Regions from separate parts of the Actinoplanes awajinensis subsp. mycoplanecinus genome, predicted to be linked through region 2. Evidence: riboswitches for the same ligand, from Rfam matches in the RefSeq annotation. Region 2 holds a riboswitch; the other holds the start of a gene.

Region 1 (14,563 bases), on a different contig from region 2:
ACCAGACGCTGCGCGGTGACCCGAGGGGTCTCCGTCGGATCGATCGTGATCCGATAGTCGACCATCGTGTCGACCAGCTCGTCCCAGGCCGCGTGCGCATCCGCGCGGGCCTGCACGGTCTCGGTGCTCACCGCGATCGCGGTGATCGCGCCGGCCGGCCCCGGTTCGGTCGGGTCGGCCGTGGCCAGGACCGGTGGCGGACCTGCCGTCGCCGCGTGCCGACGGCGGCGCAGCAGGACCCGGCGCAACGCCGGGACCAGCAGCAACGCGATCAACGTGGCGATCACGCCGAAGATCAGCAGGCCGGTCCAGTTCTGCGTGTCGGCGCTTGCCGGGTCGGCCAGTGCCGAGTTGTCCCCGTCGTTCCCCGCCTCGGGCCGGTTGTTCAGGCCCGGTGAGGCGGAGGAGCCGATACCGGGAGCGGGGGCGGCCGAGGACGAGGCGGTCGGCGTCGTGGCCCGGTCGGTGTCCGGCGCCCAGTCCGAGTTGCCGCGGGCCGAACCGGCCACCCCGGTGGTCGGCGTGGCGTCGAACGGCACCCAGCCGAAGCCCTGCAGGTAGACCTCGGTCCAGGCGTGCGCGTTGCGGTTGGTGATCACGTACGAGTCACCGTCCGCGGTGCCCCGGGTGAAGCCGAACGCCACCCGGGCCGGAACACCGGCGACCCGGGCCATCCACGCCATCGCGGCCGCGTACTGCTGGCAGTACCCGATCTTGTTCCGCAGGAACGACTCGATGGCGGAGAGGCCGCCGTCGGACTGGGTCGACAGGCTGTACGCGAAGTTGTTCTTCACCGAGAAGAAGTCGTAGATCGCCCGCACCTTGTCGTAATCGGTGCGCTTGCCCTTGATCAGTTTGGCGACCTGGGTCTCGACGTAGGCGTTGTCCGGGACGCTCGTATACATCTGCCGGACCGGGTCGTCCTTCGGCAGCGACGGGGCGCTGCGCAGCTCGGTCGGCGTGTACTGCGGCCGCAGATAGTCGATCGAGTACTTCTGCTTGCGGGTGGTGCTCCGGCTGGAGAACAGCACCAGCTGGTTCGGGTCGTACGCCCAGCTGCCGGAGATGTTGTCGATCCCGACCAGGTACGAGTAGACCGGCGCCATGTTCTGCCGCAGCGCGTCGGAGACCTGGATGTCGGCGTGGTACCGCTGGTACCGGGCCTGGCTGCTGGCGCCCTCGCGCTGCGGGTCCGGCAGGCTGCCCCGGTTGAGCGGGGTCCCGCCCGGCGGCTGGTTGCCGAAACCCTCGGAGGTGAGCAGGTCGGCGACACCGAACCGCAGGTAGAACGGGTCCTTCTCGGTGGTCTTCACGGTCAGCAGGTTGACCGTCGCGGTCTGGTTCAGCTGACCGCTCAGCGAGGCGAACAGGTTGATCTTCCCGCCGCCGCCGGTGCCCAGCCCGCCACCGGCACCGGGGCCGTTCTGGGTCAGCTGGGACAGCAGGCCGCCGGTGACGGTCGGCACGGCCAGCGGCAGCAGCACGGCCACGATCACGCCGGCCAGGCCGAGCCGCCGACCCGCCGCGGCCAGCGGGGACGGCTCCCAGACGTCCACGTCCCGGCCGTCGCCGGTGAACCGGCGGCCGAACCGGCGGACCCGGTCGACGTTGTCGGCGACCAGGAGCCAGAGGTAGCCGCAGGCGGCCACGACGAACGGGGTCACCGGCACGCTGTCCAGGTAGACCGCCACCGGGATGGAGTAGATCGCCAGCAGTGGCAGACCGGCCAGCGCCGGCCGCCGGAACACCGCGGTGAGCAGGTCGATCACGATGGCCACCACGCCCAGCCCGAGGGCCGCGACGAAGAGCAGGCCGTCCCGGTCCGGCACCGGCACCGCGTACGCCCGGGTGTCCTCGCCGGCCTGCTTGATCAGCTCGGCGAAGTGGGCGAAGGTGGCCGGCATCGGCACCAGCGTCTCGTGCCCGCTCGGGAAGATCCAGGTCAGCGTGACGACCAGGGCCACCACCATGCCCAGCGCCTGCGCCCAGCTCGGGAACCGCAGCGTCCGGGTGAGCACCGCCGCCCCGGCGATCATGACGATGGTGAGCAGCACCTGCAGCAGCCAGGTCCACGAGTCGAAGATCGCGGTCAGCGGCGCCGAGCCGAGCAGCGTGGCGCCGGCCGCGACCATGCCGAGACGACGGCGGCCGGTCATCGGGTCACCCCGCTGACCGTCTCGGCCATCGCCGCGCGGTACGCGAAGCCCTGCGCCCCGCGGCCCACCGTGGGCCAGAGCGCCGGCAACGTCTCACCGTGCGACACCCGCACCGACCGCCAGCCGCTGCGGACCAGGGCCAGCGACGCGGCCGCGTGCTCCTGATCGGAGTCCTGCCGGTCGCCGGCCGTCATCGGCACCCAGGTGGCGCTGTCGACGGCGAACGCCAGGCAGGTCGCGCCGTTGCCGCGCAGCCCGCTGAGCAGGTGCGCCTCGGCGGTGGTGAGCGAGCCGAACAGGCCGATCACCAGACCGCCGTCGGACCGCCGCCGGACGTGCTCGACCAGGGCCGCCACGTCGCTGGTGGCGGCGAGTTTCACGTCGGCCAGGGTGTCCAGGATCAGGCCCTCGCCGCCGCCCTCGGACGCGTCGATGTCGGTGCCGCCGCCGGTCACCAGGCGCACCTTGTACCCGGCCTCGCGCAGGTGCACCGCGATGCTGGCGGCCGCCGAGACCGCCCACTCGAAGCTGGCCGTCGGGCCCTCGCCGCGGTGCGCGTTCAGCCGGGTGTCCAGGACCACGGTGGCCCGGCTCTCCCAGGGCTGCTCCTCGCGGCGGACCATCAGCTCACCGGTACGGGCGGTGGACCGCCAGTGCACCCGGCGCAGGTCGTCGCCGCGCCGGTACTCCCGGGTCGCCGCGTCGTCCTCGCCGTGCACCGCCACCGAGCGGGCCCGGCTGTCGCCGGAACCGGCGTACTCCCCGGCCAGCCGCACCCGGGGGAGCGGCAGGACCTGCGGGATCACGGTGAGCTGGTCGACGCTGGGGAACGAGCGGGTCAGCTCGCACAGCCCGAACGGGTCGGTCAGCCGGATCACCAGCGGGCCGATCGGGTACCGGCCGCGCACGTCGGCGCGCACCGTGTACGCCACCGAGCTGGCCTGGTGCGCGCCGAGCCGTTCCAGCACCACCCGGGGCCGGCTGCCCAGCGCGTACGGCAGCCGGTCCTCGAGCAGCATGGTGCCGGTGGGCAGCCGGGACAGGTTCTGCAGGCGCAGGATGACCCGCGCGCTGGAACCGACCGGCGCCCGGCCCGGCTCCAGCGAACGGGTGCACGCCAGCTTGTAGCGGCTCCGCCCGACGTACGCCGCGGCCAGCAACGGCAGCGCGGCCAGCAGCACGGCGACCCGCAGCAGGTCCCGCTCGCCCAGGATGAGCGCGGAGATGCCGGCGGCGATCGCGGCGGCCAGGAACGAGCGCCCGCGCGTGGTGAGACCCCGAAGCGCCTCCCGCATGGTCACCGCCCCCGGGACTCGTACGGCGCGCGGCCGTCCCGGGGTGCGTCGTACGGATTGCGGTTCGCGACCGGGAGTGGCAGCCGGTGAACGATCTCGGACACGATGGTGTCGGTGGTCCGGCGGGCCAGCTGCGCGTCCGCGGTCGGGATGATCCGGTGGGCGAACACCGGCACCGCCAGGGCCTGCAGGTCGTCCGGGAGCACGTAGTCCCGGCCCTCCAGCGCGGCGACCGCCTTGGCGGTGCGCATCAGCTGCAGGGTGGACCGCGGTGACGCGCCGAGGCGGATCTCCGGGGACTCCCGGGTCGCGGTGACCAGGGCGATCGCGTACTGCTGGACGGCGTCGGCGGCGTGTACGGCGCGCGCCGTCTCGATCAGCCGGCGGACCATCGCGGCGTCGGCCACCGCACGCAGGTCGTTCAGCGGGTCGTGGTCGCTCTGGCCGCTCAGCATCGCGAGCTCGGCCCTGGGGTCCGGGTATCCCATCGCGATCCGGGCGGTGAACCGGTCGCGCTGCGCCTCCGGCAGCGGATAGGTCCCCTCCATCTCGATCGGGTTCTGCGTGGCCACCACCATGAACGGCGCCTGCAGCTCGTAGGTCGTCCCGTCGACGGTGACCTGCCGCTCCTCCATGCACTCCAGGAGGGCGGACTGGGTCTTCGGCGAGGCCCGGTTGATCTCGTCGCCGACCACCAGGTTGGCGAACACGGCACCCGGCTTGAACTCGAAGTCGCGGGTCTCCTGGTTGTAGACGCTCACCCCGGTGACGTCGCTGGGCAACAGGTCGGGGGTGAACTGGATCCGGCGCACCGAGCAGTCGATCGATCGGGCCAGCGCCTTGGCGAGCTTGGTCTTGCCGACGCCTGGCACATCCTCGATGAGCAGGTGCCCCTCCGCCAGCAGTACGGCCACGGCCAGGCGTACCGTCGCGCTCTTGCCCTCGATGACCTGCTCGATGTTGGCCATGATGGCTTGTGTAGCGGCGCGGAATTCGGCGCTCGGCAGCGGCCCTGTCGGCTCGCCCCAGGTCGGCGTTGTCACGGGCTTCCTCCCAGTAATACGTACCCCCGGTGACGGCTTACCCACCGTCAGGGCACCCCAAGTTTGCGGGCGCCCAGCGGTCCGTGAACCTCCGGCGCTCGCCGCCCGTCCTGACAGGTTATCCCCGTCTGTACACCCCTCCGAAAGGCCGGAACGACCAAGGCTTTCGAGAAAACGGGACGAACATGGTCCATTTACCGACGGTGATCAGGTTCCGGACTCGATCGGTACTACGAGCGCATACCGGTCGCCGTGCGTGACGACGGCCGGGTATCATGGCGCGCATGGCTCGGCGTGTTCTGCTCCTTAGCCGGCCGTGCTGATCACGCATCGGTGACAGCACGGCGCCCCCTCCTGCGTGAGGGGCTTTTTTATGCCCGGAGCGCGTGACCCCAGCCCACATGACGTAGACGAGATGGTGTTGAAGATGAGCGAGACCGAGAATCCGTTCCGCTACACCGCCGCGCTGGCCGGCGAGATGGAGCTGCGCTGGCAGCAGTACTGGGCGGAGAACGGGACGTTCCACGCGCCGAACCCGGTCGGCGAGCTGGCCGACCCGGACCACCCGCGCGCCGGCGCGCCGAAGCTGCACGTGCAGGACATGTTCCCGTACCCGTCCGGCGCCGGCCTGCACGTCGGTCACCCGCTGGGCTACATCGGCACCGACTGCTATACCCGCTTCCAGCGGATGAACGGCTTCAACGTCCTGCACCCGATGGGCTTCGACGCCTTCGGCCTGCCCGCCGAGCAGTACGCGGTGCAGACCGGCACCCACCCGGCCGTGACCACCGCGGCGAACGTGGAGCGCTACCGCCAGCAGCTGCGCCGGCTGGGCCTGGCCTACGACGAGCGCCGCTCGTTCTCCACCACCGACCCGGAGTACTACCGCTGGACCCAGTGGATCTTCCTGCAGGTCTTCAACTCCTGGTTCGACCCGGAGCTGAAGAAGGCGCGGCCGATCACGGAGCTGATCGCCGAGTTCGAGTCCGGTTCCCGTCCGACAAATCCGGCATGGACCGCTATGTCGGCCACGGAAAAGCGTCAGCTGATCGACGACCACCGGCTGGCGTACATGAGCGAGGCCCCGGTCAACTGGTGCCCGGGCCTGGGCACCGTGCTGTCGAACGAGGAGGTCACCCCGGACGGCCGCTCCGAGCGGGGCAACTTCCCGGTCTTCAAGCGCAGCCTGAAGCAGTGGATGATGCGGATCACCGCGTACTGCGACCGCCTGGTCGAGGACCTGGACACGCTGGACTGGCCGGAGCCGGTCAAGCTGATGCAGCGCAACTGGATCGGCCGCTCGCAGGGCGCGCACGTCGACTTCCCGATCGGTGACGACCACATCCGGGTCTTCACCACCCGCCCGGACACGCTGTTCGGCGCGACCTACATGGTGCTGGCCCCGGAGCACGATCTGGTCGAGTCGATCATCCCGGCCGCCTGGCCGGCCGGTGTGCCGGACGTCTGGACCGGCGGGCACGCGAGCCCGGCCGAGGCGGTCACCGCCTATCGAGCGACGGCCGCGGCCAAGACCGAGGAGGAGCGGACCGCCGACGGCAAGGTGAAGACCGGTGTCTTCACCGGCGCCTACGCGACCAACCCGGTCAACGGCGAGCGCGTCCCGGTCTTCATCGCCGACTACGTGCTGGCCGGGTACGGCACCGGCGCGATCATGGCGGTGCCCGCGCACGACGAGCGGGACTTCGACTTCGCCACCGCGTTCGCGCTGCCGGTGGTCCGCACCATCGAGACGCCCGAGGGCGTCGAGGGTGCCTACACGGGCGACGGCGCTGTGATCAACTCCGGCTTCCTGGACGGGCTGACCAAGGTCGACGCCAAGGCCGCGATGATCACCTGGCTGGAGGAGCAGGGCAAGGGCTCCGGCGCCACCACCTACCGGCTGCGCGACTGGCTGTTCAGCCGGCAGCGGTACTGGGGCGAGCCGTTCCCGATCGTCTACGACGAGACCGGCCTGCCGATCGCGCTGCCCGACGCGATGCTGCCGGTGGTGCTGCCGGACACCGACGACTTCGCGCCGCGCACCTTCGACCCGGACGACGCCGAGTCCGAGCCGGAGACCCCGCTGTCCCGCAAGAAGGACTGGGTCGAGGTCGAGCTGGACCTGGGCGACGGGCTGAAGACCTACACCCGCGAGACCAACACCATGCCGCAGTGGGCCGGTTCCTGCTGGTACGAGCTGCGCTACCTGGACCCGCACAACGAGCAGGAGCTGGTCGACCCGGCCAACGAGGCCTACTGGATGGGCCCCCGCGAGCCCGGCGGCTCCGGCGGCGTCGACCTGTACGTCGGCGGTGTCGAGCACGCCGTGCTGCACCTGCTGTACGCCCGCTTCTGGCACAAGGTGCTGTTCGACCTGGGGCACGTCTCGTCCTTCGAGCCGTTCCACAAGCTGTTCAACCAGGGCTACATCCAGGCGTACGCGTTCCGTGACGCCCGCGGCGTGATCGTCCCGGCCGAGGAGGTCGTCGAGCGTGACGGCGCCTGGTACTACGGCGACCAGAAGGTCAACCGCGAGTACGGCAAGATGGGCAAGTCGCTGAAGAACGTCGTCACCCCGGACGAGATGTGTGACCAGTACGGCGCCGACACGTTCCGGGTCTACGAGATGGCGATGGGCCCGCTGGACGTGTCCCGTCCCTGGGACACCCGCGCGGTGATCGGCTCGCAGCGCTTCCTGCAGCGCGCCTGGCGCCTGGTGGTCGACGAGGAGACCGGGCAGAACCGGGTCACCGACGAGCCGCTGGACCCGAAGTCCCGCAAGGTGCTGCACAAGGTCATCGCCGGGGTCCGCGAGGACATGGGCGAGCTGCGCTTCAACACCGCGATCGCCAAGCTGATCGAGCTGACCAACACGCTGACCCCGCTGCCCCGGGTGTCCCGTGAGGCGGTCGAGCCGCTGGTGCTGATGATGTCGCCGTTCGCGCCGCACCTGGCCGAGGAGCTGTGGGGCCGGCTGGGCCACCAGGGGACGCTGGCCTACGCCGACTTCCCGCAGGCCGACCCGGCCCAGCTGGTCGCCGACTCGATCACCTACCCGGTGCAGATCAACGGCAAGGTCCGTGGCCGGGTCGAGGTCAGCCCGGAGACCGGGGAGGCCGAGGTGCGCGAGGCCGCGCTGGCCGCTGTCGCCGACGCGCTGGACGGCCGCACCCCGAAGAAGGTCATCGTGGTGAAGGGCCGCCTGGTCAGCGTCGTCGTCTGACACACGGAACACCGAGGAGCCGCCGGTCCAGGCCGGCGGCTCCGTCGCGCTTACCCCTTTTTTGGTACGACGGGGAGCCCCGTCCGCGCTCACCGGGTGGCGGCCGCGAAGAAGTCGGCTGCGGGGTGTGCGCTCTGGTCGTACCGAAGGATGGTGAACTGACCTGGAGGGAAGCGGTCCGGACGCGCGGGGTCAGGCAGCGGCCGGGACGACCGCGGCAGCCGCGGCGCGGCGGGAGGTCTGGCGCCAGCGCAGGACGATCGCGGTGGAGAGCAGGAAGCCGATCACGGCGGGGGCCATGGTGACCGGGCTCATCTTGCCGGGGGAGGCGACCGCGGCACCGATCACGGCGTAGGTGACCGTCGACGGGATGGCGGCGATCGTGGTGCCGAGCAGGTAGCGCTTGCGGCACACGCTGGTGGTGCCGTAGGCGTAGCCGACCAGCCCGAACGGTGCCAGCGGGAGGAAGCGGACCAGCAGCACCGCGGCCAGCCCGCGGCGGTTCAGCCAGCCGTCCAGCCGGGCCAGCCGGCCACCGGCCTTGGCCTGCAGCGCACCGCGCCCGGCCCAGCGGCCCGCGTAGTAGGTGGCGATCGCGGCGATCACCGCGGCGGCCAGGGCGGCGACCATACCGGTCGCGGCGCCCAGCAGGGCACCGCAGGCGACGGTCACCGCGGTCCGCGGGACCAGGACCGACAGGAGCAGACCACCCAGTACGGCGACGGCGACGGCCGCGCCGGGGCCGAGTGCGACCACGGCGTCACCGATGTCGCGCAGCGGGAGGGTGGCGGCGGCGACGGCGAGGCCGGTGATCGCCGCGGCCAGCAGGCCGAGCCGGGCGAACCGGCGCTTCCGGCTGATCGGCGCGTGCGCCTCCAGGTCCGTCGCGACGGCCGGGGCGGACTGGCTGATCGCCGCAGCCTGAGGGTCCCGCTCGAGGGTGCACACGGGGTGATCAGGTTTGTCGGTCATGCAGGCCTACCGCCCCAACTGTCGTCGGTTCTGGACAAGGTCGTGCAGGTCTATTCCGCGCTCGTCGTCGTCTTCCGGCCGTGCTCTCCGCCGCCGGTCCTCAGGGTCAGGCCGGGGTCGCCGCGGCCAGCCGCTCGCCTCGCAGCCGCTCCGGCCACGAGTCGTCGAGGGGCGCAAGCCTATCCGCGCCGGTCGACCAACGCAGTAGCAGATCGGCTATCGCTGGGTTGCGAGCGAGCGCCGGACCGTGCGAATACGTCCCGATGACCTTGCCGGCCCAGGCGCCCTCGGTCTGGCCGTCGTTGCCGATGCCGCCGGTGACCCGGGCCAGCGGCGCGGCGTGTTGGCCCAGGTGGGTGCGGCCGCCGTGGTTCTCGAAACCGGTCAGCGGGGGCAGGCCGAGTCGCGGGTCGATGTCGCCCCGCAGCTCGCCGACCGCCCGGGTCTCGCCCCGGTCCGAGAAGATGTCGAGCAGGCCGAGGCCCGCACATTTTGTCCCCTTGGCGAAGAACGAGTGGCCGAACAGTTGGTAACCCGCGCAGATGGCCAGGACCGAGGCGCCCTGGTTGACCGCTCGGTGCAGGCCGCCGTCGGTGATCAGGCGCTGGGCGGCCAGCGCCTGCGGGCCGTCCTCGCCGCCACCGATCAGGTAGATGTCGGCCGAGGTCGGCATCTGCATGTCGGAACGGACCTCGTAGGTCTCCACCGGGATGCCGCGGGCGGCCGCCCGGTGCGCCAGGATCAGCATGTTGCCCCGGTCGCCGTACGTGCTCAGCAGATCGGGGTAGATCCAGACGATCCGCAGCGTGCTGTCGTTCATGCCTTGCCCTCTGTCGTTCCGCCTCGGGTGGACTCAGTTGACACGGTCGAGCACCGCCCGGATGTCCTGGAAAGCCGTGTAGTTGGCGATCACCTCGAGGCGGCCCGGCGGCACCGACGCCAGCGCCTCGTCAAAACTGTTTACGTGCCGGAACGGCACCTGGTTCACCTGGAGCCGGACCGCCAGGTCGAACGCCCGGTCGCCGGTGATCAGCACCGGACGGTCGCGCAGCGGTGAGAAGTCGACGTCCCACAGCCAGGAGGTGTCCAGGCCGTCGGGGTCCCGGGCGTTGATCGAGAGCAGGGTGGGGGCCTGGTCGGCCATGTCGAAGGCCTCCAGCCAGCTCGCCGGGTTCTTGGCGAGCAGCAGCCGGATGTTGCGGCCGTCCCGGTCCACCTGGGCGTAGCGGCCGGCGATCGACGACACCCGGGAGAGCCGGGGCAGCGCCTCGATCGGGCGCACCCCGAATTCGCCGGCGACGGCCAGCGCGGTCGCCGCGTTACCGAGGTTGACCTTGCCGGGCAGCTGCAGCTTGACCAGGTGCCAGTCGCCGCGGGGGTCGATGACGCCGTCCTCCTCGACCACCCACTGCGGGCGGGGGCGGCGCAGCGGGCAGCCGGAGCACCACCAGTCGCCGTTGGCGCGCTCGATCGGGTGGCCGCTCTCCGGGCAGACGAACGAGTCGTCGTGCCAGCGCTGGCCGGCGCTGAACCAGGTGACCTGAGTGCTGGCGGCCGCCGACCAGACGACGAGCGGGTCGTCGGCGTTGGCCACCACCCGGATGTCGGGGTGGCTAGCCAGCGTGGTCTTCCACAGCTGCGCCATCATCGCCACCTCCTTCGCCCGGTCGAGCTGGTCACGGGAGAGGTTGAGCAGCGCCACCACCTTGGGGCGGGTGGCCTCGATCACCTGTGGCAGGTAGTGCTCGTCCACCTCCAGCACCGCGAACGGGGTGTGCCCCTCCTTGGCCAGCGCCGAGGTGTGCCCGGAGGGCATGTTGGCGCCGAACGAGTTGGTGGCCACCCGGCCGAGCACGCCGACCGCGGCCGCGGTGAGCCGGGTGGTGGTGGTTTTGCCGTTGGTGCCGGACACCAGGGCGACGGCACGCCCTGAGGCGAGGTGGGTCAGCAGGTCCGGATCGATCTTGAGGCCGATCCAGCCGCCGATCACCGACCCGTCGCCGCGTCCCGCGGCCCTGGAGAGAGCGGCCGCCGTCTTCGACGCGGTGGTCGCGACTATGGCCCGCAGGGGCATCTTCCCGTCCGTCACGCAGCGAGGGTACCGGAACCAAGGGTGACGTCGAGTTGCCGGAAGGCCCGGAACCCCTTTCGCCCGTACGGCTTATTGCGTTTGCGCCGCTGACCGGCGTGGTGGTGTCACGAACGGGTTACCACCTGAGTTTTTATGTGTTCTGGTTCACCGGCTTTCCTCGACGCAGTGTGTTTGGTTGAACACTCTGCGCGATGACATTTGTCTCGCGGAGGTAACAAACTGGACAGGGCCTGATGTGCCAATCACTTTGTGTAACTGAATCGCACCTGACGATCATGGGTTCGTTCGGGTACCAAGGATCAGCCGGCGGCATCCGCTCGCCGGCCGCACCGGACGGTTCACGCCGAGCCCTGCCCCGATCCCGAGGGTGCGACGCCGCAACACCAGATCGACCAGACGAGGCAATCGGGGGCAGGGACGGGGGAACCAGAAACCCGGTCCGTACCGAGCCGCGCGACACCGGCGGCGCCATCGGTGGGGGCCTTGGGGTGAAGCCGCGAAAGCGGCCGGGCAACCTTCCCGCCCGAACCCGACAGCTAACCTCGCAGGCGTGCCGGAGGGATCTCCTTACCGTGCACCAACACAGTTCGAGCCGTAACCGCCGCATGTCCGGCGCCGGTACCGTCGCACTGTCCCTGGGCCTCTGCCTCTGTGCAGGTCAGCTCGTGGCCACGTCACCCGCTTCGGCGGCCACCACCACGACGCCGGTCGCCGCCACCACGGTGACCACGACCACCACCGCCGCGGCGGTGAAGGTGAAGCCCAGGCTGAGCAACAAGCTCAGCACCCGGAAGCTCCCCTGGGGCTCCAGTCTCAAGGTCACCGCCAAGGTCATCAACCCGAACACCGGGAAGGTCGCCAAGGGCACCGTCCGCTTGCAGGGACTTCGCAACGGCAAGTGGGTGACCTGGGACACCGAGACCGTCCGCAACGCCAACGGGACGGTCACTCTCAAGGCCGCGCCGAAGACGTCCGCGTACGTCCGGACGCTCTTCACCGGGACCGGCTACAGCCAGGCGGCCACCAAGGGCGTCAAGGTCACGGTCAAGGCCAGTGGCGCTAAGATCCTCGCCGAGGCGAAGAAGCACAAGGGCGCGCTGTACAAGTTCGCGGCCGCCGGACCCAAGCGGTTCGACTGCTCCGGCTACACGCTGTACGTCTACAAGAAGGCCGCCGGCAAGAAGCTGCCGCACAAGGCCAACTCGCAGCAGCACTACGGCAAGTCGGTCAGCAAGTCCAACAAGAAGGTCGGCGACCTGATCGTCTTCCGGTCGGGCTCGTACGGCTACCACGCCGGCATCTACGCCGGCGGCGGCTACATGTACGACTCGCCGCACACCGGCGCCCGCGTCGGCAAGCACAAGATCTACGGCAGCAACTACGTCGTGCGCCGGCTGGTCGCCTGACCGTGCCCCGGCACGGGGAACGGTCAGTGGACTCGGCGCTCGGTCGCCCGCGGTGCTGCGGGTGTCCGGAAAGCCCTCGGCGCCGAGGGTGCTAGGTCGTTCGGCGGTGCCGAGGGTGCTCCGCTGCCCGACAGCACCTAGTAAGTAAGGAAACACCGCCAGTGGGGCGCGACCCGATTCCGGGCCGCGCCCCACTGGCGTTCCCGTCCCCCGCCCCGCCTGCCCGCCTGCCCGCGGCCCGGCTGGTGCTCACGGCTGTCTCACGAGCGCCGAGCCGACCGTGAGCACCAGCCGGGGCCGCGAGGCGCGCCGGTGCCGCGCCGAGACGGGAACATCGCGCGGGCTGCGCTCCCCGGCGCTGCGGTCGTGGGTACTCACTGGGTTCGGTCGACGAGCGGTGGCAGTCGTCATCTGGGCCGCGATACTCACCGTGGGCGCTCGCCAAGGGCAGTCGGCTGGTCCTGGTGGCCGCTATCGGGGTCTGGAAAGGGCAGTGAGGACCAGCCGGGGTGGTGACGCGCGCCGCTACCGCCCGCGAGGCCGCGAGGGCGCTGGGCCGCGAGGGCGCTGGGCCGCGAGGGGCTGCTGGCCCCAGTTGGGCCGCGAGGGGCTGCCGGCCCCGCTGGGCCGCGAGGGGCTGCCGGCGCCGCTGGGCCGGGAGGCGGGGAGTGCCGCCGCGCCCCGAGTGGGGGCTGCCGGTTCGGGGCAGGTGGGGCTCCACTTTCCTCCCCGGTAGGGGGTTCGGGGGCTCCACTTCGCTCCACGGGTGGGGGTGGGGGGTGAGTTCGGGTGGACTTATCGACCGTCGTGGGCTGGATGTCGGAAACCGGACCTCGTGGATCATGCTCCGGCCCTCCACTCCGGCCCACCGCCTGTGAACTGGGATTACGTCCGCGAAAACGGTTTTGGGAAGGTCGCTTTCGGGTTGCAGGTGGAGGGAAGTGGAGTAGAGTGGGGCACAGTGGCAGGACCGAGGGACTCAACCGGAGCCTGCCGGCCCGAGTTGACAGACGGTCCACTCCCTCCGCGAAGGAGCGGCCGTCCCGGCAAAGGGGTGGGGGCCGATGTTTCTCGGCACGCACACTCCTCGCCTCGACGAGAAGGGCCGGCTGATCCTCCCGGCGAAGTTCCGCGACGAGCTGGCGGGAGGTGTCGTGATCACGAAGGGGCAGGAACGCTGTCTTTACGTGTTCCCGATGCCGGAGTTCCAGCGCATCGCGGGTCAGCTGCGCGAGGCGCCGGTGACCAACAAGTCCGCCCGGGCGTACGGCCGGGTGTTCTTCGCCAGCGCACACGACGAGGTCCCCGACAAGCAGGGCCGGGTCACCATCCCCGCACATCTGCGGGAGTACGCGAGTCTCGGCCGGGATCTCGTGGTGATCGGGGCCAGCACCCGGGTCGAGATCTGGGACAAGCAGGCGTGGGACGACTACCTCTCGGCGAGCGAGCAAGAGTTCGCCGACATCGAGGAGGGGGTGCTGCCCGGCGGACTGTAGGCGTGGCACTCGGTGGGCCGCTGGGAGTGCGGCCCGGACGCCACTGCTGCCGTACTGCGAGATCTCCAGCCGCTCCCGCTCCTGGCGCCTCTTCCCCGGCGCCAGGCGCGTGTCCGGGGCCGGGTAAAACCGGCGCGGGACTGAGCGGATGGGGATCTGGCGGTACGGATGGGCGGCCGGGCCGGTACGGAAACGGCCGGCAGGCAACACGGGTAACAACCGGGTGAGACGTGAACGGGTGGGTTTTATGGGGGTCGTCATGGGGGAGCCGCGCGGTGCGCACGTTCCGGTACTGCTGGAACGCTGCCTCGAGCTGCTCGATCCGGCTCTCGTCCGGCCCGGCGCCGTGCACGTCGACTTCACGCTGGGCCTGGGTGGCCACGCCGAGGCGGTGCTGGAGCGGTACCCCGAGGCCGTCCTGATCGGACTGGACCGGGACACCGAGGCGCTGGCCCACTCGCGGCACCGGCTGTCCCGGTTCGCCGAGCGGATCCACCTGGTGCACGCGGTCTACCACGAGCTGCCCCGGGTGCTGACCGAGCTGAGGATCCCGGCGATCGACAGCGGGTTGTTCGACCTCGGTGTCTCCTCGCTGCAGCTGGACGAGGCGGACCGCGGGTTCGCGTACGCGCAGGACGCCCCGCTGGACATGCGGATGGACCAGTCGCAGGGGATCACCGCGGAAGAGGTGGTCAACTCGTACGAGCCGGGCGAGCTGGTGCGGATCCTCCGGCAGTACGGCGAGGAGAAGTTCGCGACCCGGGTGGTCTCGTCGATCGTCAAGGAGCGGGCCAAGGCGCGGATCGTCTCGACGTCCAAGCTGGCCGACCTGATCAAGGAAGCGATCCCGGCCGCCGCGCGCCGAACGGGTGGAAATCCC
Region 2 (14,563 bases):
CTCGACGACGACCACCACGAACAATCGCTACTCCGGTTACTTCGAGCCGCTGACGGACTCGGAGAAGGCGACACTGCTCTCCGCCGGAGCGAACGGCGACAAGAAGACCGTCGCCGTCGGGGACCGCGGCAACTACCGGGTCACGCTCTTCAAGACACACTCCGGGCAGCCGGGCAGCAGTCAGAGCAACGGTTACACGGTCGTGGCGCTGCCGCTCTCCGATGCCAACGACACGCTCATCAAGGTCGCCGGCTTCACCGGCTGCGTCATCCTCGGGTCGCTGCTGATCGCGGGGTGGGCCGGTGCGCTCATCGTCCGTCGTACCCTCAAGCCTCTCGATCGGGTCGCGGCCACCGCGAGCCGGGTCGCTGAGCTGCGCCTGGACCGCGGCGAGGTGCAACTCGCGCAGCGGGTGCCCGCGCAGGACACCGACCCGCGCACCGAGGTCGGCCAGGTCGGCGCCGCGCTGAACCGGATGCTCGACCACGTCGGCAACGCGCTCGAGGCGCGGCACGCCAGCGAGATGCAGGTCCGGCAGTTCGTCGCGGACGCCAGCCACGAGCTGCGGACGCCCCTGGCGGCTATCCGTGGGTACGCCGAGCTGACCCGGCGCAGCCGGCAGCCGATCCCGGACGAGCTGGCCCACGTGCTGGGCCGGGTCGAGTCCGAGGCGAAGCGGATGACCACCCTGGTCGAGGACCTGCTGCTGCTGGCCCGCCTGGACGCCGGTCGCCCGCTGGCGCAGGACCCGGTCGACCTGACCATGCTGGCCGTGGACGCCACCAGCGACGCGCACGCCACCGCCCCGCGCCACTACTGGCAGCTCGACCTGCCGGACGAACCGGTCACCGTGATCGGCGACGGCGCCCGGCTGCACCAGGTGCTGGCGAACCTGCTGGCCAACGCGCGCACGCACACCCCGGAAGGCACCACGGTCACCGTCAAGGTCGGCACGATGCCGAACGCGGCAGTGCTCCAGGTGATCGACAACGGTCAGGGCATCCAGGCCGAACTCGTGCCGCACATCTTCGAGCGCTTCGCCCGTGGCGACAGCTCACGATCGCGGGCGGCCGGCAGCACCGGCCTGGGGTTGTCGATCGTGCACGCGGTGGTCACCTCGCACGGCGGCAAGGTCGGCGTGCAGAGCCGGCCCGGACAGACGATCTTCACGGTGATGCTGCCGGCCACCGTGCCGCAGGTCGTCCCATCAGCTGAACATCACACGCCATATCTGCCGCGGGTGGGCTGATCCGGCTATGCTGGCGGCGTGTCTCAGACTTGGGCGTTCTATTGGTTTACGGGGCCGGCTCGCGCCGGTGCCTCGGCCATGACCGCATGACCTGAGACACCCCGCCAGAGCCGGCAAGGCAGCGACGACGTCGCTGCCTTTTTGTTTGCCTCGAGCAAACCGGCTCTCGCGCAGGGCCGGTTGAGAAGGAGAGCCATCATGACCGCCCCTGAGGTGCAGCGCGTCCGCGACCAGCGCATCGAGAAGGTCGTCCCGCTGATGAGCCCGGCGCTGCTGCACCACGAGCTGCCGCTCACCTCCGCGTTGCACGACACCGTGCTGGCCGGCCGCAGGCAGGTCGAGGACGTGCTGAACGGACGAGATAAACGCCTGCTGGTCGTGGTCGGGCCGTGCTCGGTGCACGACCCCGCCGCCGCCGGTGAGTACGCCGACCTGTTGAAGGTCGAGGCCGAACGGCTCAGCGAGGACCTGCTGATCGTGATGCGGGTGTACTTCGAGAAGCCGCGCTCCACGGTCGGCTGGAAGGGTCTGATCATGGACCCGGCCCTGGACGGCACCGGTGACGTCGGCGAGGGCCTGCGGATCGCCCGCAAGCTGCTGCTCGAGGTGGTCGACCGGGGTCTGCCGGTGGCCGTCGAGTTCCTCGACCCGATCACCCCGCAGTACATCGCGGACACCGTGGCCTGGGGTGCGATCGGCGCCCGGACCGTCGAGTCGCAGGTGCACCGCCAGCTCTCGTCCGGCCTGTCGATGCCGATCGGCATGAAGAACCGCCCGGACGGCAGCGTCTCCACCGCCGTCGACGCGATCCAGGCCGCCGCGGCGCAGCACGTCTTCCCGGGGATCGACTACTCCGGCACCCCGGCGATCCTGCACACCACCGGCAACCCGGACTGTCACCTGGTGCTGCGCGGCGGGGGCGGCAAGCCGAACTACAGCGCCGCCGACGTCGAGGCCTCGATCGCGCTGCTGCGCAAGGGCGGCCTGCCGGAGCGCCTGGTGATCGACTGCTCGCACGGCAACAGCAGCAAGGACCACAACCGGCAGCCGCTTGTCGCCGAGGACATCGCCGCGCAGATGGAGGCCGGGCAGCACGCCATCAGCGGCGTGATGCTGGAGAGTTTCCTGGTGCCGGGCCGGCAGGAGCTGGGCGCCGAGATGACCTACGGCCAGTCGGTCACCGACGCGTGCATGGGCTGGGACAACACGGTGTCGGTGCTGGAGCGGCTGGCCGCGGCGTCCGCCAAGCGCCGCACGCTGTAACCCGCAGGACGCGGTACTCACAGGGACCACACAGCGGCGGCACAAGGACGCGACAGCGGCGGTGTAAATAGTTCATCAGGTACGAATCCGCCAGCTCTGGGAGTACCTCGATGACCTCGAAGTCGGCGGCGTCGACGGGCGAAGAATCGCTCGTCGACGCCGACACCGGTCCCGCCGAACCGTCCCCTGAAGCTGCCGCGCCAGCTGAACCCTCCACGCCGGCCGAAACGCCTGCCGCTGTTTCTCCGGCAGCCGCTTCTGCTGCCGCTGTTTCTCCGGCAGCCGCTTCTGCTGCCGCTGTTTCTCCCGCAGTCGCTTCTGCTGCCGCTGCCGCGCCGGCCACCGCTGTCGCTCTCGCCGAGCGCGAGCGCGAGCGGCCGGCCGTGATCGACGGGGAGGCGAGCCCGGCCGAGACACCCGCCGAGACGCCGCCTCCCCCGCCGCACGACCGCACCGGCGCTGCGCGGTACCTGCTCGGCCGTACCGACGCCCCGTGGGTCCGGCCGTCCCTGATCGCCCTGCTCATCGGCACCGCGGTCCTCTACATCTGGGGCCTCGGCGCGTCCGGCTGGGCCAACGCGTTCTACTCGGCGGCGGTGCAAGCCGGCTCGGCGAGCTGGAAGGCGTTCTTCTACGGCTCCTCCGACGCCGCGAACTCGATCACCGTCGACAAGACCCCGGCCTCGCTGTGGATCATGGCAATTTCGGTACGGATGTTCGGCCTCAGCGCCTGGAGCATCCTCGTGCCGCAAGCGCTGCTCGGCGTGGCCAGCACCGGCCTGCTCTACGCGACCGTCCGGCGCGGCTTCGGACCGGCGGCCGGCCTGATCGCCGGGGCGGTCTCCGCGCTCACCCCGGTGGCCGTGCTGATGTTCCGGTTCAACAACCCGGACGCGCTGCTCGTGCTGCTGATGGTGGCCGGGGCGTACGCGACGCTGCGCGCCGTGGAGGGCGGCTCGACCAAGTGGATCGTGCTGGCCGGCGTGTTCGTCGGCTTCGGCTTCCTCACCAAGATGCTGCAGGCCCTGCTCGTGGTCCCGGCGTACGGTCTCGCGTACCTCATCGCCGGCCCGCCCAAGCTCGGCAAACGCATCTGGCAGCTGCTGCTCTCGCTGGGCGCGGTGATCGTGTCGGCCGGCTGGTACATCGCCATCGTCGAGCTGGTGCCGGCGTCGGCCCGGCCGTACATCGGTGGGTCGCAGAACAACAGCCTGCTCGAGCTGGCCCTCGGCTACAACGGCCTGGGCCGGCTCAACGGTGAGGAGACCGGCAGCGTCGGTGGTGGCGGCGGGGGCGGTGGTGGCAACGGCGGCAGCATGTGGGGGTCGACCGGCCTGACCCGGATGTTCGACAGCTCGCAGGGCGGGCAGATCTCCTGGCTGCTGCCGGCCGCGCTGATCGTGCTGGTCGCCGGCTTGGTGATCACGGCGCGGCGGGCCCGTTCCGATCTGCAGCGGGCCGGGCTGGTGCTGTGGGGCTCGTGGCTGCTGATCACCGGGCTGATCTTCAGCTTCATGCAGGGGATCTTCCACGCGTACTACACCGTGGCGCTGGCGCCGGCGGTCGGCGCGGTGGTCGGGATGGGCGTGGTGCTGCTCTGGAAGCACCGGGCCAACATCGTCGCGGCGCTGACGCTCGGTGCGGCGGTCGCGGTCACCGCCTGGTGGTCGTACACGCTGCTCGGGCGTAGCTCGGACTTCCTGCCCTGGCTGCGGCTGCCGGTGCTGATCGTCGGGATCGTGGCGGCGGTCGCGGTGGTCGCGTCGTTCCGGCTGTCCCGGCGGATCGCGCTGATCGGCGGGACGGTTGCGCTGGTCACGGCGCTGGCCGGGCCGGCGGCGTACGCGGTGCAGACCGCGTCCGAGGCGCACACCGGCTCGATCCCGTCGGCCGGTCCGGCGGTGTCCGGTGGCGGCTTCGGCGGTCGCGGCGGCCCGGGTGGTGGCGGCGCCGGTCGCGGCAACCGCGGCGGCGGCTTCCCGGGTGGCGGCACTTTCCCCGGCGGCGGCACTTTCCCCGGCGGCAATCAGAACGGTGGCGGCTTCCCCGGTGGCGGAACCCAAGGCGGGACTCAAGGCGGCGCGCCCGGTGGCGGCACCCAGGGTGGCACTCAAGGTGGTGGCAACCGCACCGACGGCGGGGGCCGGGGCATGGGTGGCGGCGGGATGGGCGGCCTGCTCAACGCCGCGACCGTCAGCGCCGAGATGAAGGCCCTGCTGGAGCAGGACGCCGGCAAGTACACCTGGGTGGCCGCGGCGATCGGCTCGCAGAACGCCTCCGGTTATCAGCTGGCCACCGAGCAGCCGGTGATGGCGATCGGCGGCTTCAACGGCACCGACCCCTCCCCCACTCTGGCCCAGTTCAAGGACTACGTCGCCGCTGGCAAGATCCACTACTTCATCGGCGGCAGTGGCTTCGGCGGGGGCGGCAGCTCGGGCAGCAGCGACAGCGGTCAGATCTCCTCCTGGGTGACCGAGAACTTCACCGCCACGACGGTTGGCGGCACCACGGTCTACGACCTGACCACGGGAGTGTCCGGCACCACGGCCTGACAGCACTGATCGACGGCGCGGGCGGTCTCCCTTCTCGGGGCGGCCGCCCGCTCGGCTTTCACGTCGTACAAAAAAGTGGTTTTCGGGGTGTTGATCCTGGTGATAAATCGGAAACAACGCCCAAGAACTCACAGTCGGCGCACAGCGTTCTTATACAGCGGGCAAAGATGCGCGGCGGAGATTGTCCTCATGAGCCTCTCGACGCTGCCATCGCAGGACGCCGGACCGACCCGCGTCACCGCTCCGGTGCTCGACGTCGTCGTCCCGGTCTACAACGAGGAGATCGACCTCGAGCCCTGCGTGCAGCGCCTGCACGCCTACCTCGCGGCCTACTTCCCGTACCGATTCCGGATCACCATCGCGGACAACGCGAGCATCGACGGCACCGCGGCCGTGGCGCAGCGTCTGAAGGCCACCTACCCCGAGGTCGAGGCGGTGTACCTGACCGAAAAGGGTCGGGGCCGCGCCCTGAACCACGTCTGGACACAATCGGACGCGGCCGTGCTCGCCTACATGGACGTCGATCTCTCGACCGACCTCGGCGCACTGTTGCCGCTGGTCGCACCGTTGATCTCCGGGCACTCCGATCTGGCGATCGGATCACGGCTGGCGCGAGGTTCGCGGGTGGTCCGGGGAGCGAAGCGCGAGTTCATCTCCCGGAGCTACAACCTCATTTTGCGTACGACGATGGCCGCGCGATTCTCCGACGCGCAGTGTGGCTTCAAGGCGATCCGGTCCGATGTGGCCCGTCGACTGCTGCCGATGGTCGAGGACACCGGATGGTTCTTCGACACCGAGATGCTGGTGCTCGCCGAGCGGGTCGGCCTGCGCATCCACGAGGTGCCGGTCGACTGGGTGGACGATCCGGACAGCCGCGTCGACATCGTGGCGACCGCGATCGCCGATCTCAAGGGCATCGTCCGGATCACCCGTGGGCTGAGCACCGGCAAGATCCCCCTGGCGGCGCTCCGCGAACAGCTCGGCCGCAATCCGCTGCCGGTGGACGGGGTGCCGACCGGCCTGACCGGTCAGCTGATCCGGTTCGCCGCGGTCGGCGTCGCCAGCACACTCGCCTACCTGGTGCTCTACGCGCTGCTCCGGGTCGGTGTCGGGCCGCAGGCGGCGAACCTGGTCGCGCTGCTGGTCACCGCGGTGGCGAACACCGCGGCCAACCGGCGGCTGACCTTCGGGGTGCGTGGCAACGACGGCGCGCTGCGGCATCAGGCGCAGGGACTCGTGGTGTTCGGAATCGGACTGGCGCTGACAAGTGGCTCGCTGGCACTGCTTGACGCGGCGTCCACCCAGCCGTCCCGTTTCGTCGAACTGTCGGTGCTGGTGCTGGCGAACCTGGTGGCGACCGCGGTGCGGTTCCTGATGATGCGGGTGTGGGTGTTCCGCGGCTCCCGGTCCTGAGCTCTTCGTCTGGTTCACCCTTTTCGCGGCGTCCGTCCACTACGGGCGCCGCGTTGCGTTGCCTGCCGCTTGTATCGCCATCTGACACTCTCCGTGTCGGTGCCGCCGCCAAAACACGGCAAAAACGTTGTACCGGCTGATGAAACCCTTTCCGGTCATCTCACCTCTTGGGCGCGCCTTCCGGGGTCTCGGGTAGTTCGGCCGGAAAATTCGGCACACGCAGACGTATCACGGAAGCAACTCAGAGGTAACAATGGGCTTTGATCGGGATAGCCGACTCTCGATCCTTGCTTCACCGGCGCGGCAGACCGGAAGGCGGCAGCACATGCTCAGCAAAGAGGACACCCGACGCCTGTCACAGCTGGAGCGCCAGCTCCGGCGGGACGACCCCGACTTCTGTGCCCGGATGGGTGGCGGGAACTTCAGTGTTCCGGCTCCCCGGCCCCCGATAGCCCTCTTCATCGCCGCCGCCGTGATCGCTGTCGCCGCGATCGTCCTGGGCGCGGTGGGCTGGTGGATCGCCTCGATCATCGTCGCGGTGTGGGGCGCGGTGACAGCGGCGGCGGCTGGGTACCGCTTCCAGAAGTTCCGCTCCCGCTGACACCCGCGCATCCCCTGGTCATCTGGCCTCATGATCGTCGTCGGCTGAGCCTGCCCCGATCGAGCCCGCGCCCGGCACGGCGCGGGCTCGATCACGTCCCAAGCAAGCGTGTGAAGTGTGGGCGCGCTCCGCACCGAAAGTCCCCACACTCGCCGTCACCACACGCTGCGTGGGGAGTTTGGGCGCGCTCCGCACCGAAAGTCCCCACACTCGCCGTTGCCGCACGCTGCGTGGGGAGTTTGGGCGCGCTCCGCACCAAAAGTCCCCACACTCGCCGTCGCCGCACGCTGCGTGGGGAGTTTGGGCGCGCTCCGCACCGAAAGTCCCCACACTCGCCGTCGCCGCACGCTGCGTGGGGAGTTTGGGCGCGCTCCGCACCGAAAGTCCCCACACTCGCGGTTGCCGCACGCTGCGTGGGGAGTTCGGGCGCGCTCCGCACCGAAAGTCCCCACACTCGCCGTCGCCGCACGCTGCGTGGGGAGTTCGGGCGCGCTCCGCACCGAAAGTCCCCACACTCGCCGTTGCCGCACGCTGCGTGGGGAGTTTGGGTGCGCTCTGCACCGAAACTGCGGGTGGGTGGGTCAGGTGGTGGCGGCTAGGACGGCGGCTCGGGGGCTGGTCAGGACCGGGCGGCCGGGGAGCAGGGCGGCGGCCGGGGCCATGCTCGGCTGGGCCAGCACGATCACTTCGGCGTCGACGGCGCGGAGCTGGGCGGCTATGGCCGCGTGGTAGGCGGGCAGGTCGCCGGCCTCGAAGAACTGCCATGCGTCCAGGCAGGGCACCAGCACCAGGTCGGCGGTGGCGTCCTCGTCCCGGAGCACGGCCGTTGTGGGTTCCACGGTGGACTCGACCGCGTAGGCGACCGCGATCCGGCCGCCCTTCGCCGCTGCGATCGCGGCTCGGGCCATCGGGCGGTCGCCGCGCAGGGCGCCGGCGCGTTCCGCTTCCAGGCCGATGGTGGAGCAGGTGCAGACGATCACGTCGGTGTCGGCCAGCTCGGCCAGCCGTTCCCGCAGCCGATCCTCGACCGGCAGCCCGGCGCGTGCGTCGGCCAGCAGCTGCGGATCGACGACGTGCCGGTCCTGCCAGCCCGGCGCCAGCTCCGCGACCAGACCGCGGAACGTCGCCACGTGCACTTCAGCGGTATGCAGAAACCCGATCGTGCTCACTCGGCCACGGTAACGGCCGCACGATCACGACGTGACAGCACCGACCGCGGTCACCGGGTCACCGGCGCGCGCACCGCGACAGCTGCGAGAAGCACTCGAACGGCCGCACGATCGCGACGTGACGGCACCGACCGTGGTCGTCGGGTGCTTGACGTCGACGTTGACCGTGCGGGCACCGCGGTGGCTGCGGGAAGGCTTGAGGGGCGGCGGGGTCAGGTGAAGGTGGTGGTGGCGGTGGGGACGTTGCGGGCTCGGGCCACCTCGCTCGCTTCCGCTTCGACTCGGTGCTGCTGCTTCGGGGTCAGAGGGGCGAACGGGGTCACCGTGAGGTCGACTCGTTTCTTGCCGGCCATGCGAGGGCGCCACACCCCGGCGATCTCGCCGTCGAGCAGCAGGACGCCCGGGTTGCCGAGTGCGCGCCACACCTCCTTGTGCCGGTCTCGCTCCGGGATCAGCAGGTCTCGGTCACGGGCCTGCAGCAGCGGGTCCATCGCCGGCAGCAGGCGGACCGAGGCCGGGGTGGGCGGTGACTCCAGGGCGGGCACGCTGGCGGCCGGCAGCCAGGAGCGGCGGCCGTCGACGTGCAGCTCGACCAGGTCGGCGGGCCAGTGCGCGCGGACCTCGGTGGTGGTGCTCTGCAGATATTTCGCCACCTCGGCCGGGGTGGCCGGGCCCAGAAAGCGCAGATAAGTGGTGACCAGCTCCCCGAACCCGTGATTGCTCTCCGGGAACGGCGCGTCGAGAGGACCGAGCATGGCGTCGCGGCCGCGGGAGAGCACCTGGACACCACCGGGCAGGCCGGCCAGCTGCCAGACGCTGCCCGAGACGTGCCGGGCCTGGCAGGGCTTGCAGTCGAAGGTCAGCTCGGCGGGCACCCGGCTGCTCACCGCGGTGCTCACCTCGCCACGCGGCATCGGCGTGTGCACCACCTCGCGGAAGGCGGCCGCGGTGGCCCGGATCGCCGCGATCCCCAGGCTCAAACCGTACGGAATCTGTGCGCTCTTGATCCTCGCGGTCGCGTCGGCGTCGCTGATCGGCCACAGCTGGGCGGTCAGCGCGGCGATGTCGGCGCGCCGGTGCAGGTGGGGCGCGCCACGGGTGGCCCACACCGTGAGCAGGCGATCGTCGTCGAGCTCGGCGCTGGTGCGGGCGGCCAGCGCGACGTGGGTGGAGCCCGGGGTGTATTCCTGCACGCCCAGGTCGAGCACCGGCAGGTCGGCGGGGCGGGCACTGACCCGCTCGGTGAGCCCCAGCGCGGCCAGCCGGAATGCCATCACCTGCGCACGATCCACGTTGATCATCGCTGCACCTCCCGATCAGGTGCGACGACCGTACCGCCGGGATGCGACATTTCTCAGGCGTTCCCGGCGGGCGCCCGGCAGGCCCTCGACATACTCCCAGGTGTCCAGGCTGGTCGGGCCGTACGGGCCCTCCTGCGGTATCGGCGGCTCGCCGGTCAGACGGTACCCGCAGCGACGGGCCACCGCCGTGCTCGCCGAGTTGCCCGGATCGATCCGCAGCAGCAGCCGACGCAGGTGCAACGTGCCGCAGGCGTACTCGGTGAGCAGCGACAACGCGCCCACCGCGAGCCCGCGCCGCCGGTATGCCGCACCCACCAGATAACCCAGCTCGGCCTCGCGCGGCACCGGGTTGACCCCGAAGAGCAGCACCTCGCCCAGCGGCGCGAGCCCGTCCACGGTGATCGCGAGCTGGATCCGGCGCCCGGTCAGCCGCCCCTGCTGGGCCCGTTTCAGGTAGGCCAGCCCGGCCTCGACGTCGAACGGCGACGGCATCGGCGTCCAGCGGGCGATGTCCGGCTCGTCGAGCAGCGTGACCAGATCCTCCAGATCGTCGGGCGTCCATTCGCGCAACACGACCCCATAGCCCGCCAACCGGAGCGGGTGCGGCAGCGGGCTGGTGGTCACTCCTCGAATCCTGCCTAAAAGGACCCGTTTGCGGCTAGTGGCGATCGACAAGTCGTCTTTGACGATTCTTGACCGTCCATCCGTCGGATAACCGATCGCTTTACCGCGGGCCTTCCGGGCGGCTTCGCCGCTTGCGTCCGGCACGGCAGGATCCGGTGCATGTCTTCCCTTTCCGGTACGTCCTCGGCCTACCCGGTCAACTCCAACGAACACTGGGCGCTCTACAACGCCCGGCAGTCCGAGCGTGACGTCCGTGCGACCTGCCGCCGGGCGATGGAACTGGCCGGTCCCGGTGCCGGCCGGACCGCTGTCGACCTGGGCTGCGGAGCGGGCCGGGAAACTCGTGCGCTGCTCGAGTCCGGCTGGCGGGTGACCGCCTTCGACGGTGACCCGACCATGCTGTCCGCTGTCGATCAGCCGCACCCGGCGCTGACCGCCCGCCGGCTCAGCTTCGAGCAGATCACCGAACTCCCCGATACCGACCTGATCCACGCCGCCTACGCGCTCCCGTGGCAGGACCGGCCGCACTTCGATCGCCTGTGGACCATGATCCGCTCGGCGCTGCGCCCCGGCGGCTGGATCGCCGTGGACCTGTTCGGCGTGCGCGACAGCTGGGCCGGTGCGCCGGGAATGACGTTCCTGACCGAGACCGAGGCGAAATCCCTGGCCGACGGCCTGACCGTCGAACACTGGCACGAGGAGGACGAGCTCGGCGCCGCCAGCAGCGGCCCCAAACACTGGCACGTCTTCCAGCTGATCGCCCGCCGGCCCACCTGACCCCACCCCGCCGCGCGACCGGAGCGACGAGCGGCGGGAGGAGCGGGTGGCCGGGGTCAGAGCTTGCGGGCCGTGATCTCCACCCCGGCGGTGCGCAGCCGGGTGACCAGGGCGTCTCCGATGGCGGTGGCCGGGGTGAGAACGCCGCCCTCGGACGGGGGCAGGGCGTCCCGGTCGAGGGCCAGGGCCAGGGCGGACTCACCGAGCATCACGGCGGTCGCGGCGTACCCCGGGTCGCCCTTGGCCCGGAACCGCGCGGTGTAGCGCGCGCCGCTCGTCGTGGTGGTGAAGATGTCCATGGTGAAGTGGCCGTTCTGCTGGGTCTTCTCGCTCGGGCCGGTGCCCGGCGCCGGCAGCAGCCGGTCCAGCAGGAAGCGGGTCGGCGGCACCGCGAGCCCGACGAACAGCGCGCCGAGCACGATCTTGGTGCCGGCCGCGATCACCGGCGAGAGCGGTGACGCGCCGACACTCATCGCTTCGCGATACTTGAAACCGCGACCGTACGCCCAGCCCCGCAGCGCGTTGCTCCGCCGCACCACCCGGGTGTTGTAGGACGCCATCACGAACGGCGCGAGCCGTCCGCGCAGTCGCGGGTCCACGTCGGAGGCCGGGAACGTGTCCATGTCGCTCTGCCGGCCCACCTTCGGCTCGGCGGCCCGGTCCGGGCTGAGCGAATACGGACTGCCGGCCACCCGGCGCAGCGAGGGGTCCTTCTTCATCACGTCGACCTGGTTGCGCATCGAGTCGATGGTGCCGCCGCTCACCCCGCCGCTCAGGCTGGTCACCACGAGCGTGGTGTCGGTGAGCTCCCCCGCGCCGTCCTGCTCGATCAGTTGATGCAGGACGTGCACCCCGATGTCGGACGGAATGGAGTCGAAGCCGCAGGAGTGCACGATCCGCGCACCGGTACTGCGGGCGAGCTCATGGTTCTCGTCGATGCTGTCCCGGGCGAACAGCACCTCACCGGTCAGATCGACATAGTCGGTGCCGGACACGGCGCAGGCGTGCGCGAGGGGACGGCCGTACTTCGCGTAGGGACCGACGGTGGTGATGATGACCTGCGCGCGTCCGGCCAGGGTGGCCACCGCGTCGGGATCGGTGGCGTCCGCGATCAGAACCGGCCAGTCGACGTTCAGCCGAGAGCGGAGCGCCTCCAGTTTCTCCGGTGAGCGGCCGGCCAGTGCGATACGGGTGCCGGCCGGTGCGAATCCGGCGAGATGCTTTGCCACGAGGGCCCCGACGAAGCCGGTGGCACCGTAGACGATCACCTCGAAGTCACGTGAACGATCGCTCATGGTCCGAGATTGTGCACCCCGGACCGCAGCGGCGGGACATCCGGACGCCACAAAAGAACCGAACAAGCAGCGGTGACCCGAAAAAAGCCGCTGTTTACCCACTCCCGACCGGGCTATGCAGACTGACAACGGGTTTCCCCCGTACGGCCGACCACGGTGGTGGAAAGTCTCCCCTCCACTCAAGAAAACGGGTGGTTGTCGGACCAAAGGCAGATCAAAGCGGCTAATTTGTGAGAACAAAGTCACCAGCCCCGCTATCGGACGTGGTCAGGTCCGTGATGCGGTGGCTACCGTCGGCAGTCCGCACTAGCGGACACCGTGGCCGGAACGCCGAGTCCTGCCTGCTGGTCACGGTCAACAACACACAGGCATGGAGCGGGGGACCCACAAGTTCTCCGGCGCGCTCCTCGGAGCGTGCCTCGGGGTGAAGCCGCACCTAGCGGCCGGGCTCCTCGGCCCGAACCCGACAGCTCACCTCGCAGGCGTGGAGGGAAAACTTCATGCTTCACCTGAACAAGCGGGTTCGTCGTGTCCTCTCCCGGCGAGCCCCGGCACCGCGCGCCCATTTTCGGGCCGCGCAGGTCACGTCCACGCAGCCCGGGCACACACGCACCCGGCTGAAACGTGCGCTCGGCATCACGGTGGCCGGCCTGGCCGGCGCCATCGGCCTGCTGGCCGTGGAAGCCGCACCAGCCAGCGCCGCGCCGAACGTCAACTGGGACGCCGTCGCCAAGTGCGAATCCGGCGGGAACTGGAGAATCAACACCGGGAACGGCTATTACGGCGGTTTGCAGTTCAGCCGCGGCACGTGGCGCTCGCACGGCGGCGGCTCCTACGGCTCCACGGCCAATCTCGCCTCCAAGACCGAGCAGATCACGGTCGCCGAGCGGGTGCTGCGCAACCAGGGCATCGGCGCGTGGCCGACGTGTGGCCGCCGCGGCCTCACCCAGTCCCGGAAGACCGCCACGGTACGGACCACCTCGGTGAGCCCCTTCCGCCTAGCGGCCTACACCAAGCCGCTGACGGCGGGGCGCACCTACGTGGTGAAGCGCGGCGACACGCTCTCCAGCCTCGCCGCCCGCTATCACGTCCGGGGTGGGTGGAAGGCGCTCTACCGCGCCAACGCCGGCCGGCTGAGCAGCCCGAACCACCTCCGCGTGGGACAGCGCCTGGCGTTCTGACCAGCGGTTGCGGGGTCCCTCGGCAAGGGACCCCGCGCCCGGTCAGCTCTCGATCGGGTCAGCTGGGCGGCCGGGTGAACTCCGGCTGGTCGAGCACACGCAGCCAGGAACCGTCGGGCTGCCGGCGCACCACCTGCGCCCGCGCCCCGGCGCCGTCTTTCGGCGGGGTCGAGGTGAGGGCCAGGTCGCCGCTGATCAGCGTGGGCAGCGGCGGCTCCGGCTCGAACCGCGGCATCCTCGGCAGCACCTCGGCCCAGAACTTCTGGATCGCCGCGCGGCCGACGGTCTGGCTGCCTGGCGGGTAGGCCATCACGGCATCCTCCTCATACAGCCAGGCCAGGCCCTCGGCGTCTTTCGCGTTGGCGCGCTCGACGAAGAGGCGGGTGAGGTCTTCCGGCTGGAGTGCCTTCTCGCGTTCGCTCATGGCTCCAGCCTTCCGCGCCCGGGTCTACAAGTCCAACGCATAGTTCTTATGACTACTACAATTCCCACTTGTGGATTTGCGGCAGCTTCAGTACTTCGTGGCGGTGGCCGAGACCGGGAGCTTCACCCGGGCCGCGGAGCGGGTGCACATCACCCAGTCCGGGGTGAGCGCCCAGATCAAGGCCCTGGAGCACGAGCTCGGCGCGGAGCTCTTCGACCGCAGTGGCCGCACCGCGCGCCTCACCGACGCGGGTTCGGTGGCGCTGCGCCACGCCCGCGCGGCGCTCGACTCGACGCTCGACCTGCGCGACGCGATCGACGACGTGAAAGGGCTGATCCGGGGCCGGCTGACGATCGGCATGGTGACCGGATGCGAGGTGACGCCGCTGTTCGACGCGCTCGCCGCGTTCCACCGCGATCACCCCGGCATCGAGCTGGAGCTGACCGAGGCGAACTCGGATCACCTGGTCGCCGGGGTACGCACCGGCAGCCTCGACGTCGCGCTCGCCGGACTCGCGGGTGAACCACCCGACCACCTCGCGGCGCAGATCATCGTGAGCGAGCCCCTGGTCGCGCTGACCCCGCCGGGCAGCGAGCTGGCGCAGCGCGGGAGGGTCCCGGTCGCCGGGCTCACGTCGTACCACATCGTCTGTCTGCCGGTGGGGACCGGCATCCGTGACGTGCTCGACCGCGCCGTCCTCGCAGCGGTCGGTGT

The links. A riboswitch is a leader RNA that binds a small molecule or an ion and turns the genes downstream of it on or off. The one in region 2 is predicted to bind cyclic di-AMP.
Region 1: another riboswitch for cyclic di-AMP. It lies ahead of ADL15_RS42255 (C40 family peptidase); the one in region 2 lies ahead of ADL15_RS21840 (LysM peptidoglycan-binding domain-containing protein).

Annotation. Positions count from the first base shown of each region.
Region 1 covers NZ_LLZH01000318.1:165,580-180,142, reverse strand. The annotation lists gene ADL15_RS42290 (transglutaminaseTgpA domain-containing protein) at 1-2,156, opposite strand, end outside; gene ADL15_RS42285 (DUF58 domain-containing protein) at 2,153-3,451, opposite strand; gene ADL15_RS42280 (AAA family ATPase) at 3,454-4,494, opposite strand; gene leuS (leucine--tRNA ligase) at 4,922-7,717, shown strand; gene ADL15_RS42270 (TVP38/TMEM64 family protein) at 7,910-8,689, opposite strand; gene ADL15_RS42265 (type 1 glutamine amidotransferase) at 8,796-9,509, opposite strand; gene ADL15_RS42260 (Mur ligase family protein) at 9,543-10,763, opposite strand; cyclic di-AMP (ydaO/yuaA leader) riboswitch at 11,219-11,347, shown strand; gene ADL15_RS42255 (C40 family peptidase) at 11,447-12,187, shown strand; gene mraZ (division/cell wall cluster transcriptional repressor MraZ) at 13,252-13,683, shown strand; gene rsmH (16S rRNA (cytosine(1402)-N(4))-methyltransferase RsmH) at 13,832-14,563, shown strand, end outside.
Region 2 covers NZ_LLZH01000211.1:30,717-45,279, forward strand. The annotation lists gene ADL15_RS21790 (sensor histidine kinase) at 1-1,249, shown strand, start outside; gene ADL15_RS21795 (3-deoxy-7-phosphoheptulonate synthase) at 1,448-2,512, shown strand; gene ADL15_RS21800 (ArnT family glycosyltransferase) at 2,896-5,064, shown strand; gene ADL15_RS21805 (bifunctional glycosyltransferase family 2/GtrA family protein) at 5,254-6,477, shown strand; gene ADL15_RS21810 (DUF3040 domain-containing protein) at 6,803-7,078, shown strand; gene ADL15_RS21815 (hypothetical protein) at 7,660-8,247, opposite strand; gene ADL15_RS21820 (DNA glycosylase AlkZ-like family protein) at 8,460-9,548, opposite strand; gene ADL15_RS21825 (GNAT family N-acetyltransferase) at 9,564-10,172, opposite strand; gene ADL15_RS21830 (class I SAM-dependent methyltransferase) at 10,332-10,949, shown strand; gene ADL15_RS21835 (saccharopine dehydrogenase family protein) at 11,006-12,244, opposite strand; cyclic di-AMP (ydaO/yuaA leader) riboswitch at 12,564-12,743, shown strand; gene ADL15_RS21840 (LysM peptidoglycan-binding domain-containing protein) at 12,745-13,425, shown strand; gene ADL15_RS21845 (YybH family protein) at 13,484-13,849, opposite strand; gene ADL15_RS21850 (LysR family transcriptional regulator) at 13,920-14,563, shown strand, end outside.